4 regions of the Blastococcus goldschmidtiae genome follow, and region 3 is predicted to be linked to each of the others. Evidence: riboswitches for the same ligand, from Rfam matches in the RefSeq annotation. Region 3 holds a riboswitch; each other region holds the start of a gene.
The links. Region 3 has a riboswitch for cyclic di-AMP ahead of RM425_RS05705 (hypothetical protein). Riboswitches for the same ligand answer to the same signal wherever they lie in the genome.

Region 1: it holds a riboswitch for cyclic di-AMP, as region 3 does, so the genes downstream of both, RM425_RS09475 (LysM peptidoglycan-binding domain-containing protein) here and RM425_RS05705 (hypothetical protein) in region 3, are expected to answer to the same signal.
Region 2: it holds a riboswitch for cyclic di-AMP, as region 3 does, so the genes downstream of both, RM425_RS06770 (LysM peptidoglycan-binding domain-containing protein) here and RM425_RS05705 (hypothetical protein) in region 3, are expected to answer to the same signal.
Region 4: it holds a riboswitch for cyclic di-AMP, as region 3 does, so the genes downstream of both, RM425_RS06740 (M23 family metallopeptidase) here and RM425_RS05705 (hypothetical protein) in region 3, are expected to answer to the same signal.

Annotation. Positions count from the first base shown of each region.
Region 1 covers NZ_JAVREI010000005.1:40,677-43,877, forward strand. The annotation lists gene RM425_RS09470 (metal ABC transporter permease) at 1-678, shown strand, start outside; cyclic di-AMP (ydaO/yuaA leader) riboswitch at 1,406-1,554, shown strand; gene RM425_RS09475 (LysM peptidoglycan-binding domain-containing protein) at 1,619-2,485, shown strand; gene RM425_RS09480 (hypothetical protein) at 2,802-3,080, shown strand.
Region 2 covers NZ_JAVREI010000002.1:424,518-427,718, reverse strand. The annotation lists gene lysA (diaminopimelate decarboxylase) at 1-212, shown strand, start outside; gene RM425_RS06770 (LysM peptidoglycan-binding domain-containing protein) at 709-1,542, opposite strand; cyclic di-AMP (ydaO/yuaA leader) riboswitch at 1,624-1,799, opposite strand; partial or broken gene RM425_RS06765 (IS3 family transposase) at 2,096-2,983, opposite strand; gene RM425_RS06760 (DUF305 domain-containing protein) at 3,183-3,201, opposite strand, start outside.
Region 3 covers NZ_JAVREI010000002.1:200,665-203,865, forward strand. The annotation lists gene RM425_RS05695 (phosphoenolpyruvate carboxykinase (GTP)) at 1-135, opposite strand, end outside; gene RM425_RS05700 (SGNH/GDSL hydrolase family protein) at 411-1,268, shown strand; cyclic di-AMP (ydaO/yuaA leader) riboswitch at 1,514-1,677, shown strand; gene RM425_RS05705 (hypothetical protein) at 1,893-3,201, shown strand, end outside.
Region 4 covers NZ_JAVREI010000002.1:417,568-420,768, reverse strand. The annotation lists gene RM425_RS06745 (TVP38/TMEM64 family protein) at 1-141, shown strand, start outside; gene RM425_RS06740 (M23 family metallopeptidase) at 231-1,388, opposite strand; cyclic di-AMP (ydaO/yuaA leader) riboswitch at 1,526-1,683, opposite strand; gene RM425_RS06735 (DUF305 domain-containing protein) at 2,006-2,671, opposite strand; gene RM425_RS06730 (DUF3105 domain-containing protein) at 2,809-3,201, opposite strand, start outside.

The DNA.
Region 1 (3,201 bases), on a different contig from region 3:
CTCGGCGCCGGGGTGTGGGGCCTGGCCTCCGCGCTGGCCATCAACAAGGTCACCCGCAGCCGGCGAATCGGCGCCGACGCGGCGATCGGCGTCATCACCACCTCGTCGTTCGCCCTCGGCGTGGCGCTGCTGTCGCACTACGGCAGCAGAGGACCTTCGTTCGACGCCGCGCTGTTCGGCAGCATCATCGGAGTCTCGGCCGAAGACGTTCTGGCCCTCGCCGGCATCACGACATTCGCCGTCGCAGTCATCTTCCTCAACTACCGCGCCCTGCTGTTCGCCACCTTCGACCCCGAGGTCGCCGACGTCAGCGGCGTACGTGTCGCCCGGACTGATGCCCTGCTCATGCTCGTACTCTCACTGGCGATCCTCGCCACCCTTACGGTCATCGGGGTCACCCTTGTGGCGGCCACCCTGGTGATCCCCGCCGTCGTAGCCAGGATGCTCACCAACCGCTTCTCCCGCATGCTCTGGCTGTCCACAGTCATCGGCGCTGGATGCGGCTTCGTCGGAATGAACCTCAGCTACCACCTCGACGTGCCTTCCGGGACGATGATCGTCCTCACCGGCGCCGTCGTCTTCACTGCCGTTCTGTCGCTCACCGGCGGGCGTCGATTGGCGCGCACGGCACGGTCGGACAACCGCACCGATCCCACACCCGTCGTCGCTCCGACCTGAACCGCGCCGGGTCTGGTGGAGGCACTGACTCCACGGAAGGGTGGCGCAGTGCCAGCACCGAAGAAGTATCCCGACGTGCTGCGTGAGCGGGCCGTGCGGATGGTGTTCGAGATCCGCGAGCAGACCGGGTAGCGCAAGGGCGGGATGTGCCCCGGGTCGCCGAGCAGCTGGGATCATTCCCGGGCCTCGGCGATCAGGCATCGCAGTCGGGCTCCGGGTAACCGGGCGGAGCGACTGCGACGACAGGCGACCGCCGATCGGCCTCGCCCGCGGGCTGCTGTGCTCAATGCGGGCCACCAGCTGGGGTCCCTTGGACGGGCTGCGCGTCGGTCTCGATCGGCTGCGACCGGGCGCATGCGGTCCGGGTGAGCCCGCAGCGCCTCGGCCACGTCCACCAATCCAGGTGCCGCCCTTCTCCGGGGAGCACGTCGACGAAGACCGGGGCCCGCACCTAGGGCCGACCGCCGGCTACGGCGCCGCGATACCTACCGGCTGCTCGCCATCAACCAGAGGTGGGACTTCCCAGACCGGCTATCCCCGGAAGAAGTGGTCGGCCGGAGCTGACAAGTACACGCGGTGCAGGCTCCCGGTGACGCGTTGTTCATCCTCGCGGGCGAGCCAGGGAAAACTGGCTCGGGGGTTGCTGCCTGCGTCGGGGGTCTGCCTACCGTGCTGAGGTTCGCCGAGCGGTGGACCCGGATGACGGCACCGCCCAACCTGCCCACCGTCACCGGTCCTGTCGAAAGCGACGGGCAGGCGCGGGGGACCCACCTCGTAGGACTAGGCCTTCGGGCCTTGGGGTGAAGCCGCATGATGCGGCCGGGCAACTCTCGCCCGAACCCGACAGCTAACCCCGTAGGCGGCGAGAGGGTCATCACCCATGTCCAAGCGCTACAAGGGGCGGCATCGCCGTCCGACCCGCAACCCTGTCGTGGCGGCCGTGGCACGACCCGCCGTGGTCGTCGCGGCAGCAGCGGCCGTCTCCGTTGGGATGATCGCCCCCGCCCAGGCCCACTCCGGGGACCACACAGTTCGCTCCGGCGACACCCTCGGCGAGCTCGCGGCCAGCCACGGCACCTCGTGGCGATCGATCCACGCCGACAACCGAGACACGATCGGGTCCGACCCGAACGTCTTGCGCATCGGTCAGGTGCTCAGCATCGGCGGCTTCGGCCCGACGCCGTCAGCGGCCAGCGGCTCGGGTGCGTACACCGTGCGGGCGGGAGACACGCTCAGCAGGATCGCCGCCCGCCACGGCACCAGTTGGCAGCAGCTGCACGCCCTCAACCGAGAGGCGATCGGCGCGAACCCGAACGTCCTGCGCGTCGGTCAGCGGCTCGTCCTCAGCGGAGAGGCGGTCCCGGCAGCCGCGCCGCGCGCGGCTTCCGAGCGCGCCAGCCGAGGGGTGGATCGGTCTGCCATCGCCCCGGCCCCGGCCCCGGCCCCGGCCCCGGCCCCGGCCCACAGAGCGGCTGCTCCCTCCAGCGCCTACGGGGCGTGGGATCCGCACGTCCGGCCCGGCGTCCAGGAGATCGCCGAGCGGTTCGGCGTCTCCACGGTCGTCACCCGCCCCGGGCACACCCCCACCCAGGGCCGCGCGGCTGACTTCATGGTCTACTCCGATCGGGCCAAGGGCGACGCCGTCGCCCAGTTCGTGATCGACAACGCGGCGCGACTCGGCGTCGAGAGCGTGATCTGGCGGCAGCGGATCGCCGGTCCGTGGACCGGCTGGGCGTGGCGTGCGATGGAAGACCGTGGATCCGCCACGGCCAACCACATGGATCACCCCCACGTGGCGTTCCGGTGAGCCGGGTAACCGACTGAACGCGGTGGTCCGCTGAGCTCAGGACCGACGACAAGCGGCCCCTGCCCTAAGGTTCGGTGGGGCAGGGGGCGCTGTCGACGGGCCGCCCGACGCTCGGGCACGCCGCCGCAGCCATGGCCCCTGGCCTGTCTCGGTGGAGATCAGTCCCTCGCCGTGCTGGTCGTGGATCGCGCGCTCGACGCGGCGTGCCAGCAGTCCTGTGCACGCACCACCGAGGGCGGTGACCGCGCAGAGGTAACCCACGGAGGTCGTCGACACGCTCCGGTCAGCGTGTTGACGGACTGCCTACGGTCGCGGGATGAAGCCCGGCACGACGTACAGCGTGACGCTGTCTGGATACGACCTGATGACGTTGGGGGCGGGGTTGAAGGCCTACCTGCGGGCATTCGCAGAGCACCGGGAGCTCGACGGAGGCGCCACGCACCCGGACGACGAGTGGCAGCGGCTGCAACGGCACGTCGGAGAGCTCATCTGGCGTCTCGAGGACGCGGGAGCCGAGTCCGGCACCCTTGTGATCCACAGTGACGAGGCTGTCGAACCGCGAGGTGAGGAGCAGTCGGACGGCGGAGCCGACTGACCTACAGCGACATCGCATGCGTCATCGATGGCGGGCCGCCGCCGACGGGGTCGTGGGCCCTCCCGCTGCAGCGCGGCGCCGCCCGGCGACGGCGGCGCGCTCCCGGTCGGGCGGGGGCCGC
Region 2 (3,201 bases), 220 kb from region 3:
ACGGCGTCGTCGAGCACGCACCACTGCCGGCCGTCGTGGTCGGCGACCTCGTCGTCTTCATGAACACCGGGGCGTACGGAGCCAGCATGTCGTCGAATTACAACTCACGTCCACTTGCACCCGAGGTGCTCATCGATGGAGGCGCCGTGCGTCTGATCCGTCGACGGCAGACGATCGACGACCTCTTGGCCTTGGAGGACGTGGCCGAATGAGCCAGGTCGGATGCAGAACGCCAAAGAGCAGTGACTTGACTCTGAGAGCGGCGCGGGTATGGGGGCGACATATCATCACTGCTCACTCATAGGGGGCCCTCCGCCGGCACCCGACAGGAACCGAGAGTTTCGCGGAGCTCATGCGAATCCGCAGACCAGGGATATCCCACCGTCGGGACTGGTTCGGGCCCCAGGCTGGCGGTCGACATCGGCCGACCGACGAGCTACGCACGCGGGGGCGTGACTCGGCTGGCGTCCGCTGTCTGGACACATCAGTCGCAGTTGCGCCGGCTCCACACAGAAGACTTTGTGAGGCGGGAGTCGGTGGGTCAGTGGGTCATGTCCACCGGGGCAGCCAGGGACCACAGCCGCGGCGGCGTGCCCGAACGTCGGGCCGCCCGTAGACAGCGCCCCCTGCCCCACCGAACAGCGGGGCAGGGGACGCTTGTCGTCGGTCCGGGCTTAACGGACCACCGCGGTCAGTCGGTTACCCGGCTCACCGGAACGCCACGTGGGGGTGATCCATGTGGTTGGCCGTGGCGGATCCGCGGTCTTCCATTGCGCGCCACGCCCAACCGGTCCACGGACCGGCAATCCGCTGCCGCCAGATCACGCTCTCGACTCCGAGCCGAGCCGCGTTGTCGATCACGTACTGGGCGACGGCGTCTCCCTTGGCCCGGTCGGTGTAGACCATGAAGTCAGCCGCGCGGCCCTGGGTGGGGGTGTGCCCGGGGCGGGTGAGGACTGTCGAGATGCCGAACCGATCGGCGATCTCCTGGACGGCGGGTCGGACGTGCGGATCCCACGCCCCGTAGGCGCTCGAAGGCGCAGCCGCTGCATACGTCGGCGCGGGGGCTGGGGCCGGGGCGGGCCTGTCCGAGCCACGGCTGGCGCGCTCTGGAACGGCACGCGGCGCGGCGGCCGGGGAGGCTTGCCCGCTGAGGAGGAGGCGCTGACCGACGCGCAGGACGTTCGGGTTCGCGCCGACGACCTCCCGGTTGAGGGCGTGCAGCTGCTGCCAGGTGGTGCCGTGCCGGGCAGCGATCCTGTTGAGCGTGTCTCCCGCGCGTACGGTGTACGCGCTCGAGCCGCTGGCCGCTGACGGCGTCGAGCCGGAGCCGCCGGTGGTGAGCACCTGACCGATGCGCAGGAGGTTCGGGTTGGACCCGATCGTGTCGCGGTTGTCCGCGTAGATCGTTCGCCACGAGGTGCCGTGGCTGGCCGCGAGTCCGCCGAGGGTGTCGCCGGAGCGAACCGTGTGGTCCCCGGAGTGAGCCTGAGCGGGGGCGATCATCCCGACGGAGACGGCCGCTGCTGCCGCGACGACCACGGCGGGTCGTGCCACGGCCGCCACGACAGGGTTGCGGGTAGGGCGGCGGTGCCGCCCGACGTAGCGCTTAGACATAGGTGGTGAGCCTCTCGCCGCCTACGGAGTTAGCTGTCGGGTTCCGGCGAGAGCTGCCCGGCCGCATCACACGGCTTCACCCCAAGACCTGAAGGCCTAGTCATGCGAGGTGGGTCCCCCGCCCTGCCCGTCGTTTTCAACAGGACCGGTGTGACGGCGGGCAGGTTCGGCGGTGCCATCATCCGGGTCCACCGCTCGGCGAACCTCAGCACGGTATGCAGACTCCGGATGAGGGCAGCAACCCCCGGGTCGACTTTCCCCGCTGCGCCCGCGAGGATGAACTATGCGTCATAGGAGCCTGCACCGCGTGTGATTGTCAGCTCGGTCAACCACTGCTTGACGGCGGACTCCCAGGTGTCTTCCCTGACCGCTTCAGACGCGGAGCCGCACGACCTCGAGTTGACGCCGCAGAACGCCGCCGGTGTATCCGACGCCGATCGGGACTGCTGCAGCTTCGGTTGACGGTGGTTGGGAGTGATCATGCCGCGATAGCGGCTTGAGTGGTGAAGGCGAGTTCGAACTCGACCGGGGTGAGCTTGCCAGTGCGCGTTGCCGACGGCGGCGGTTGTAGGTGTGCTCGGTCCAGAACACGATCGCGGCGTGCAGCTCGGCGCGGGTGCGCCAGCGGCGGCGGTCCAGGACGTTCTTCTGCAGCAGCGCGTGCCATGACTCCATCGCAGCGTTGTCACCTGCCGAAGCAACTCGCCCCATCGAACCTTGCAGGCCTGCGGCGGTCAGGACCGCCTGGAATGATCTTGCTCGAAATTGCGATCCGCGGTCGCTGTGAACCACGACCACACCGCCGGGCCGACGTCGGGCCACTGCCGTGCGCAGTGCGGTGACGGCCAGCTGGGCGGTCATCCGCTCGTCGATCGCGCAGCCGACGATGCGGTTGCTGAACAGGTCCTTGACCGCGCAGCAGTACAGCTTGCCTTCCGCGGTGGGGTGCTCGGTGATGTCGGTCAGCCACACCCGGTCCGGGGCGGGCGCGGTGAAGTTCCGCTGCACGTGGTCGTCGTGCACCGCCGGGCCGGGGCTCTTGCCCGCCACCCCTTGCGCACCGTGGTCGACCAGAGCTTCTGCGCCGAGCACAGCCGCCAGATCCGCCGCTCACCGGCGACCAGGCCAACGCCGGCGACTTCGTCGGCGACGAACCGGTAGCCGAATTCCGGGTCATCGCCGTGGGCGTCGATGAGGGCGTTGGTGAGGTAGGCGTCGGCGAGGTCGCGCTGGCTGACCGGGCTGGTCTGCCACTTGTAGAAGGCTGCGTGGAGAAGCCGAGCACCCGGCAGGTCACCGCGACGGGGATCTTCTCGGCGAGCTCTTGGACCAGCGGGTACGTCATTTTGGGAGGCTGCCCCCGGGTCGTCGGTCGTCATCGGCCGATCGACAACCAATGGCAGTCGGCGGCCGGTGGCCCGGTCACACCGGTGGGCGGTCGCTGTTCGACCGCATCATCGGCGCCCGCTGTGTCGGCTCAACGATGGAGCCTCTCGGAGGCGGGAATATAAGGGTGATCAGGCACCTGGTGCTGCCGATCAGTGACCGGCAGCACCAGGTGGAGATCAGCCGCCGAGCTCTACG
Region 3 (3,201 bases):
CAGCCGCGCGTCGTCGGAGGCGTTGATGACCTCCACCCGCTCGGCGCCGGTGTGCTGTGCCCAGTGCTTCACGTAGGACCGGACGGCTTCGTTCGTCAGTCCAGCTTCGTCCAGTACCGCGTCTATGGCAGTCACGAGGATCCTCTCCATCCGCTACGACCCACCTTCTCGTCCCGGGCACGATCCAGCCACCGCGCCACTCTGCGAGGGAGTGGTGTGGACCCCTGATCGGGAAATCGTTCGGTGATGGTGTCAGGCGTGTTACCGCTGATGTACGCCGGGAGGCCTCCGGACCGCCCACGGGCATCCGGAAGAGGTACGTCCACGCTCGCAGGTGTGACGCGCGTAACCCGGGGATCGGGCCGTCGTTGTCCCGTGCGGCCTGTCCACGCCCCCTCCGGAGCTGCCCCGTGCGCCGTCTCGCCGCCGTCCTGTCGGCCCTGTTCGTCACGCTCGTGCTGGTCGCCCCACCGGCGCAGGCGCACGGCGGGAGCGGCCCGGTCCGCTACGTCGCGCTGGGCGACTCCTACAGCGCGGCGTCCGGTGTCCTGCCGCCCGACCTCACAGCCCCACCGCAGTGCCTGCGCTCGACGGCCAACTACCCGCACGTCATCGCCGCGGCCACCGGCGCCCGGCTCACCGACGTCACGTGCGGGGGAGCCGACACCGGCGACTACCTCGCCGCTCAGTACCCGGGTGTGGCGCCGCAGCTGGACGCGGTCAGCAGCGACACGCAGGTGATCACGATGACCATCGGCGGCAACGACAGCGGCGTGTTCATCGACTCGATCACCCAGTGCGGCGCAGCGGGGCTCTCCACGCTCGGCCGGGGGAGCCCGTGCCGTGACCGGTACGGCTCGTCCTTCGAGGACACCATCCGCACCACCACGTACCCGTCGCTGGTCCAGGCGCTCCGGGCGGTGCGCGCCAAGGCCCCGCGCGCCGAGGTCGCGATCCTCGGCTACCCGTCGATCCTGCCGGCCACCGGCGGGTGCTTCCCGCAGATGCCCGTCGCGGAAGGCGACGTCCCCTACCTGCGGGGCGTGCAGGCGACTCTCAACGACGCCATCCGCCGGGCGGCGAAGGCCACGGGCGTGACCTACGTGGACATGACCCGGGTGTCGGAGGGACACGACGCCTGCCAGCCGATCGGTGTCCGCTGGGTGGAGCCGGTCGTCGGAGGCACCAACCCGGTCGTCGTACACCCCAACGCCCTGGGCGAGGCCCGGATGGCGGCCCAGGCGATGAAGGCCCTGCGGCGCCTCTGACCCCCGGTTCCTCGAGCCGGCCGCTGCACCCCGGCCCCGGATCTGGCCGCCGGAGCCCGTCGCGCTGCAGGCTCCCCGGGCGGCGGGGGGGAGACCGGTTCCGGCCCTGCCGGTCGGGTGGACACGGTCCCCGGCGGGTGCCCGGCGCATGAATCGGCACGACTACCTGGTCGTTTGTCACGGATGCATAACGGTGCCTACCGTCATGCCGTCCGCCGGTCGCCACGTCCCCTCCCCGGGGAGTCCGGCGGACGCCGCTGAGTCGCCGTCGTCCACGCAGGACGCCGGCGAGCCGGGGACCCACCGCAGCACTGGGGTGAATCGCGCACCGGAGACGCATCCGTCGCGCGTAGGGCACTTCTGAGCCCGAACCCGTCAGCTAACCCGGTAAGCGGTATCGGAAGAACGGAGAGCCGCCGGATGGCGCGCCCCTGCACCGCCGCTGGACCTGCCCGCACCCACTACCGACGGCGGGTCCACCCGCACAGCTGAGCCGCGCCCCTGCTCCCCGCATGCCCGCCTGCAGGCGGGCGTGCCCGGAGCGCAGTCCCGCCGATCCCACTCGTGCAGCTCCTCACCCCGTGCCGGGGTGTCGCTGCCCCACGTCTCGGAGCACCCGCACCCATGAACGTCCGCACCACGATCTCCGGCGCCCGCCGCCGGCACTCCTCCCCGCGCCGCCGCCCAGCGGTCGGCGTGCGCACCGGCACCTACCTGGCGTCCGCCGCCGCGAGCCTCGTCCTGGCCACCGCCCTCATCGGCAGCGAGGTCGCCCCGCGCGCCGACGCGGTCGGCGCCGGTGCCGCGAGCGCCGGGCCGGCGCCCTCGGCCCCCGCCCCCTCCGGGTCGGGAAGCGTCGCCGGGCAGCTCGGGATCGGCACCACCACCGCGCCGGACGACGTGGCGGACCGGCTCGAGCCGCTCCAGGAGCTGGCGGCCAGCCGCAGCAGCCGCGAGGAGGCGGCGGCCGTCGCCGGCCTCGCGCAGGCCGCCGCCGACCAGGCCGCGCTGGACCAGCAGCGTGCCGAGGCCGACGCCGCCGCCCGGCGCGCCGCCGAGGAGGCGGCCGGGATGAAGGCGGCCGCGGCGATGGCCGCTGCCGAGGAGGCGGAGGCCGGGATGAAGGCGGCCGCGGCGATGGCCGCTGCGGAGGCGGAGGCCGGGATGGAGGCGGCCGCGGCGATGGCCGCTGCCGAGGAGGCGGAGGCCGGGATGAAGGCGGCCGCGGCGATGGCCGCTGCCGAGGAGGCGGAGGCCGAGATGAAGGCGGCCGCCGCGATGGCCGCTGCGGAGGCGGAGGCCGGGATGAAGGCGGCCGCGGCGATGGCCGCTGCGGAGGCGGAGGCCGGGATGAAGGCGGCTGCGGCCTTCGCAGCTGCCGAGGAGGCCGCCGCCGCGCGGCCGGTCGCACCTGCCGCTGCCCCGCCCGCTCCTGCTCCGGTGACGGTCGCGGCGCCTGCTCCGCGGGCGTCCGCCATGCCCACGCCTCGGGCGCCCGCCCCGCCCGCACCGCCCACGCCTCGGGCGCCCGCCCCGCCCGCACCGCCCGCGCCCCGGGCGCCCGCCCCGCTCGCGGCCGCTGTGCCGGCACCGTCGGTCGTCCCCGCAGCCGCCCCGGTTGCCGCACGCGGAGTCGCGCGGATCACCAACAACGCCGGAGCGGTCCGGCCGCAGGTGCAGGCGGCAGCGAACGCGGTGGTCAGCAACGTGCCCGGCGCCGGTTCCATCAGGCTCGGTGGCACGCGCCCCAGCGCGGCCGATCCCGGGGGGCACCCCTCCGGGCTCGCGCTGGACTACATGGTCATGTCGAACCGCGCGCTCGGGGACGCCATCACCGCCTACCACATCGCCAACTGGAACGAGCTCGGCGTGGCCTACATCATCTGGGAGCAGCGCTACCTCAGCTCACCCGGTGGCGCCTGGAAGCAGATGG
Region 4 (3,201 bases), 220 kb from region 3:
TGGCGACGGAAGCGGCGACGGGGTAACCAGCCGAGCACCGTCCCGGGCTCGACCATTGCTCCGCCACGGCTGACTCAGCGACGCACGTCCGGCGTTCAAGAGGAGCACGGGCTGCTGACAGCAGACCGGCGAGAGATCTGATCGCACGAAATCGGGGGCCCACGGACGCGTTGCATCCATGAGCCCCCCGCTCGGCCCCTGGTGCGCCCACCTGCACACGCGCCGATCGCTCAACATCCTCCGCCGAGAGAGACGCCGCGCGCCGCCAACCAGGGGATCGGGTTGCCTCGGTCAGCGTTGAGCCCGCCGGTGCGCACCTCGAAGTGCAGGTGCGGGCCAGTCGACTGGCCGGTGTTGCCGACCTCGGCGATCTGCTGGCCGACCGATACCTGTTGACCGGCCTGGACGAAGTAGTCGTTGATGTGCCCGTAGACAGTGATCGAGCCGTCGGGATGCTGGACGTATACGGCCAGCCCGAAGCCGCTGGCCGGACCGGCTTGGAGGACCCGCCCGGCCTCGGGCGCATAGATCGGCGTGCCGATGCGCGCGGCAATGTCGACGCCGTAGTGCATGGTTCCCCAGCGAGAGCCGTAGCAGGAGGTCACGCGACCAGTGGTGGGAGCCACTGCGCGACCGCTGGCAGCCGCCGCCGCTGTGGCGGCAGCCTGTGCGTCTCTCTGCGCGTTCTCCGTGTTGATCCGATCCGCCCACGCGGCCCGCCCGTCCGCGGCGCCCTCGAGCTCGAGCAGCGCGATCTCGGCCTGCTGCAGCCGGCCCTGCAGGGCAGTTCGCTCAGAGGTGACGCTGTCGTAGGCATCCTTGGCTTCGACCAGTCGCGCCTGCGCAGCGGCCTCGAGCTCAGCCGCGCCGGCCGCCGCCTGGTCGCGCTCTGAAAGGGCCATCTGCGCAACACGTCCGGCCTCGGCCTTCTCCCGCTCCAGCGCACGGAACTCGGTGAGCTCGGCCGCGCGATCGTCGGTCAGCATTTCCAGTGTGGAGGCTCGCTGCAGGAACTCCGCCGGGCCGTCCGAGTCCAGCAAGGCCGCCGCGGTCTCCAGGGAATCGCTTCCCATGTAGCTCTCCCGGCCCAGACGGGCGACTCCGGCCCGCGCCTGCTCCACCGCCGCCGTAGCGGTCTGGAGGTCCACCTCCGCAGCCGATGCCGCGGCCTGCGCGGCGGCGAGCTCCTCCTGTGCCCGCCGAGAGGCGTCCGCGGCCGCCTCGGCCTCGACGGTGAAGCGCGAGAGCTCATCCTCCGCCTCGGCGACCAGCTGTTCGAGACGTCGCACCTCAGCCGCCGCTGAATCACGGTCGGACCGTGCGACCGCAGCCTCGTCACCCGGCGCCGCAACGGCTGGAGTCATCGAAAAGCTGATGGCGATACTCATCAGGGCAGCCAGCGCAGAGCCCGCGATCGTGCTGCCGAGGAGACGTCGCCGGCGCCGGCGGAAGGGTTCAGATCGCTCACCGGGTGAGAGGTCGTCGCGGACAGGTCGTGCACGCAGGGTCGCCAACGCGACGAGCTCCATTTCCTTCGCGCCGCCTACCGAGTTAGCTGACGGGTTCGGGCGGGAAGGCGCCCTACCTGGCACCGGGCAGTGCGCAGGATTCACCCCGAGGGAACTGTGGGTCCCCGGTCTGTCCTGATGGTGGTCATCGATGACAGTTCGGCGGGATCCGGCCGAGGCCCCTCGGTCGAGGGACGCGGGCTCAACCGGACCGGGCGAGACGGTACTACGACACCGAATAGTTTGTCACGGTCAGGTAACGGCGGCCGGTGTGACCAGCAAAGTCACCGTCGTCCCACGACAGAGCGGGGCGACCTGCAGTCAGCGCAAGGTTCGGCGAACAGGAGGGCCGAGCAGGACGCCTGCCGCAAGGCCGAGGACAGAGGAAGTACTGCAGCCGGAAGGACCCACCTTCGGCGGGCTCGTGATCGGCCACGATCGACTGAGGAAGGTCTCGGCGCCGACACCACTCAGGGAGTGCAGGGCCTGACCCCGCCTCAGGGTTCGGGCAAGGGCTCGCCTTCGCGGGCACTCAGCATCTTCGTCATCGTCGAGGTCTCGGCAGTCTGCGTCTCGGCGATCGTGCCCGCGAGACTGCGCACCGCCTGCTCCTCGGCACGATCCGCAGCCGCCTCCGCCATCTCCAGACCACCCTGGTGGTGACGAATCAGCAGCTGCAGGAAGCGCCTGTCGAATGCCGTGCCCGACGAGTCGCGCAGCTCCGCCAACTCCACTTCGGTGGCCATGCCCGGCATCAGGCCGTCGGCCCCCATGGCCGCGTCGTGGCCGGCGTGCTCGTCGGTCGCCATCCAGGCCATCGTCTCGCCACCAGCGGGTGGGACTCCCCAGAGCCACAACCAGCCCTGCATGCGACCGGCCTGATTGGTCTGCGTGGCCGAGATGTCGAACGCCATCTGGCGGATCTCTGGATTCTCGGTGCGTTCGAACGCCAGGTTGGCTATCTCCACTGCCTGCAGATGATGGCGGGACATGTCTCGCGAGAAGCCGGCGTCCACGGAATCCGCGCCGGGCGCCTCGTCCCGACCCAGACCGAGCGCCACGGCCGCTCCGCCGCCGAGCAGCAGCAGCCCGACTGCGACGACCACGCCCAGAAGGGCCCGCAGCGGGCGATACCCCGACCGAGCGGTCGTCTCTTCCGTCACCGCTCCTCCCCACCGGTCTGATCGTCGACTCGCTCGCCCGGCACGGCACTCGTCCGGAACTGGATGACCTGTCGATCGCTCCCGCCGACGCGCCGGTGGAATCCACCTGGCGGTGCGTGCGCGGGGCGCCGAGCTGATCACGGCGCCGACGTCCCGGAATCGGGGTCGAGGGCGGCGCCATCCTCCACGAGCGGGTCGGCCAGGAACTGTGGGCTCTGACAGGTGGCACCCGGCTCGGGGAAGAGTTCGGCGTTGAAGGTCATGAAATCGGCGTACTGCTTGATGCGAGGATCAGCGGCAGAGTCGACCTTCAGCTGGTGGTTCCAGGACTGGACACTGATCGGCGAATCCAGGCCGACGTAGGGCGACAGCATCCGGCCGGACTCGTCAGCGACCTCGGCGAGCAGGGCGATGTCGTCCTCGGAGACCGCCTCCGGGTCGTAGGTGATCCACACAGCGCCGTGCTCGAGGCTGTGCACGGCGTTCTCGTGCCGGATATCGACCTCGTACACGGTCCCGGTGCAGTCAGC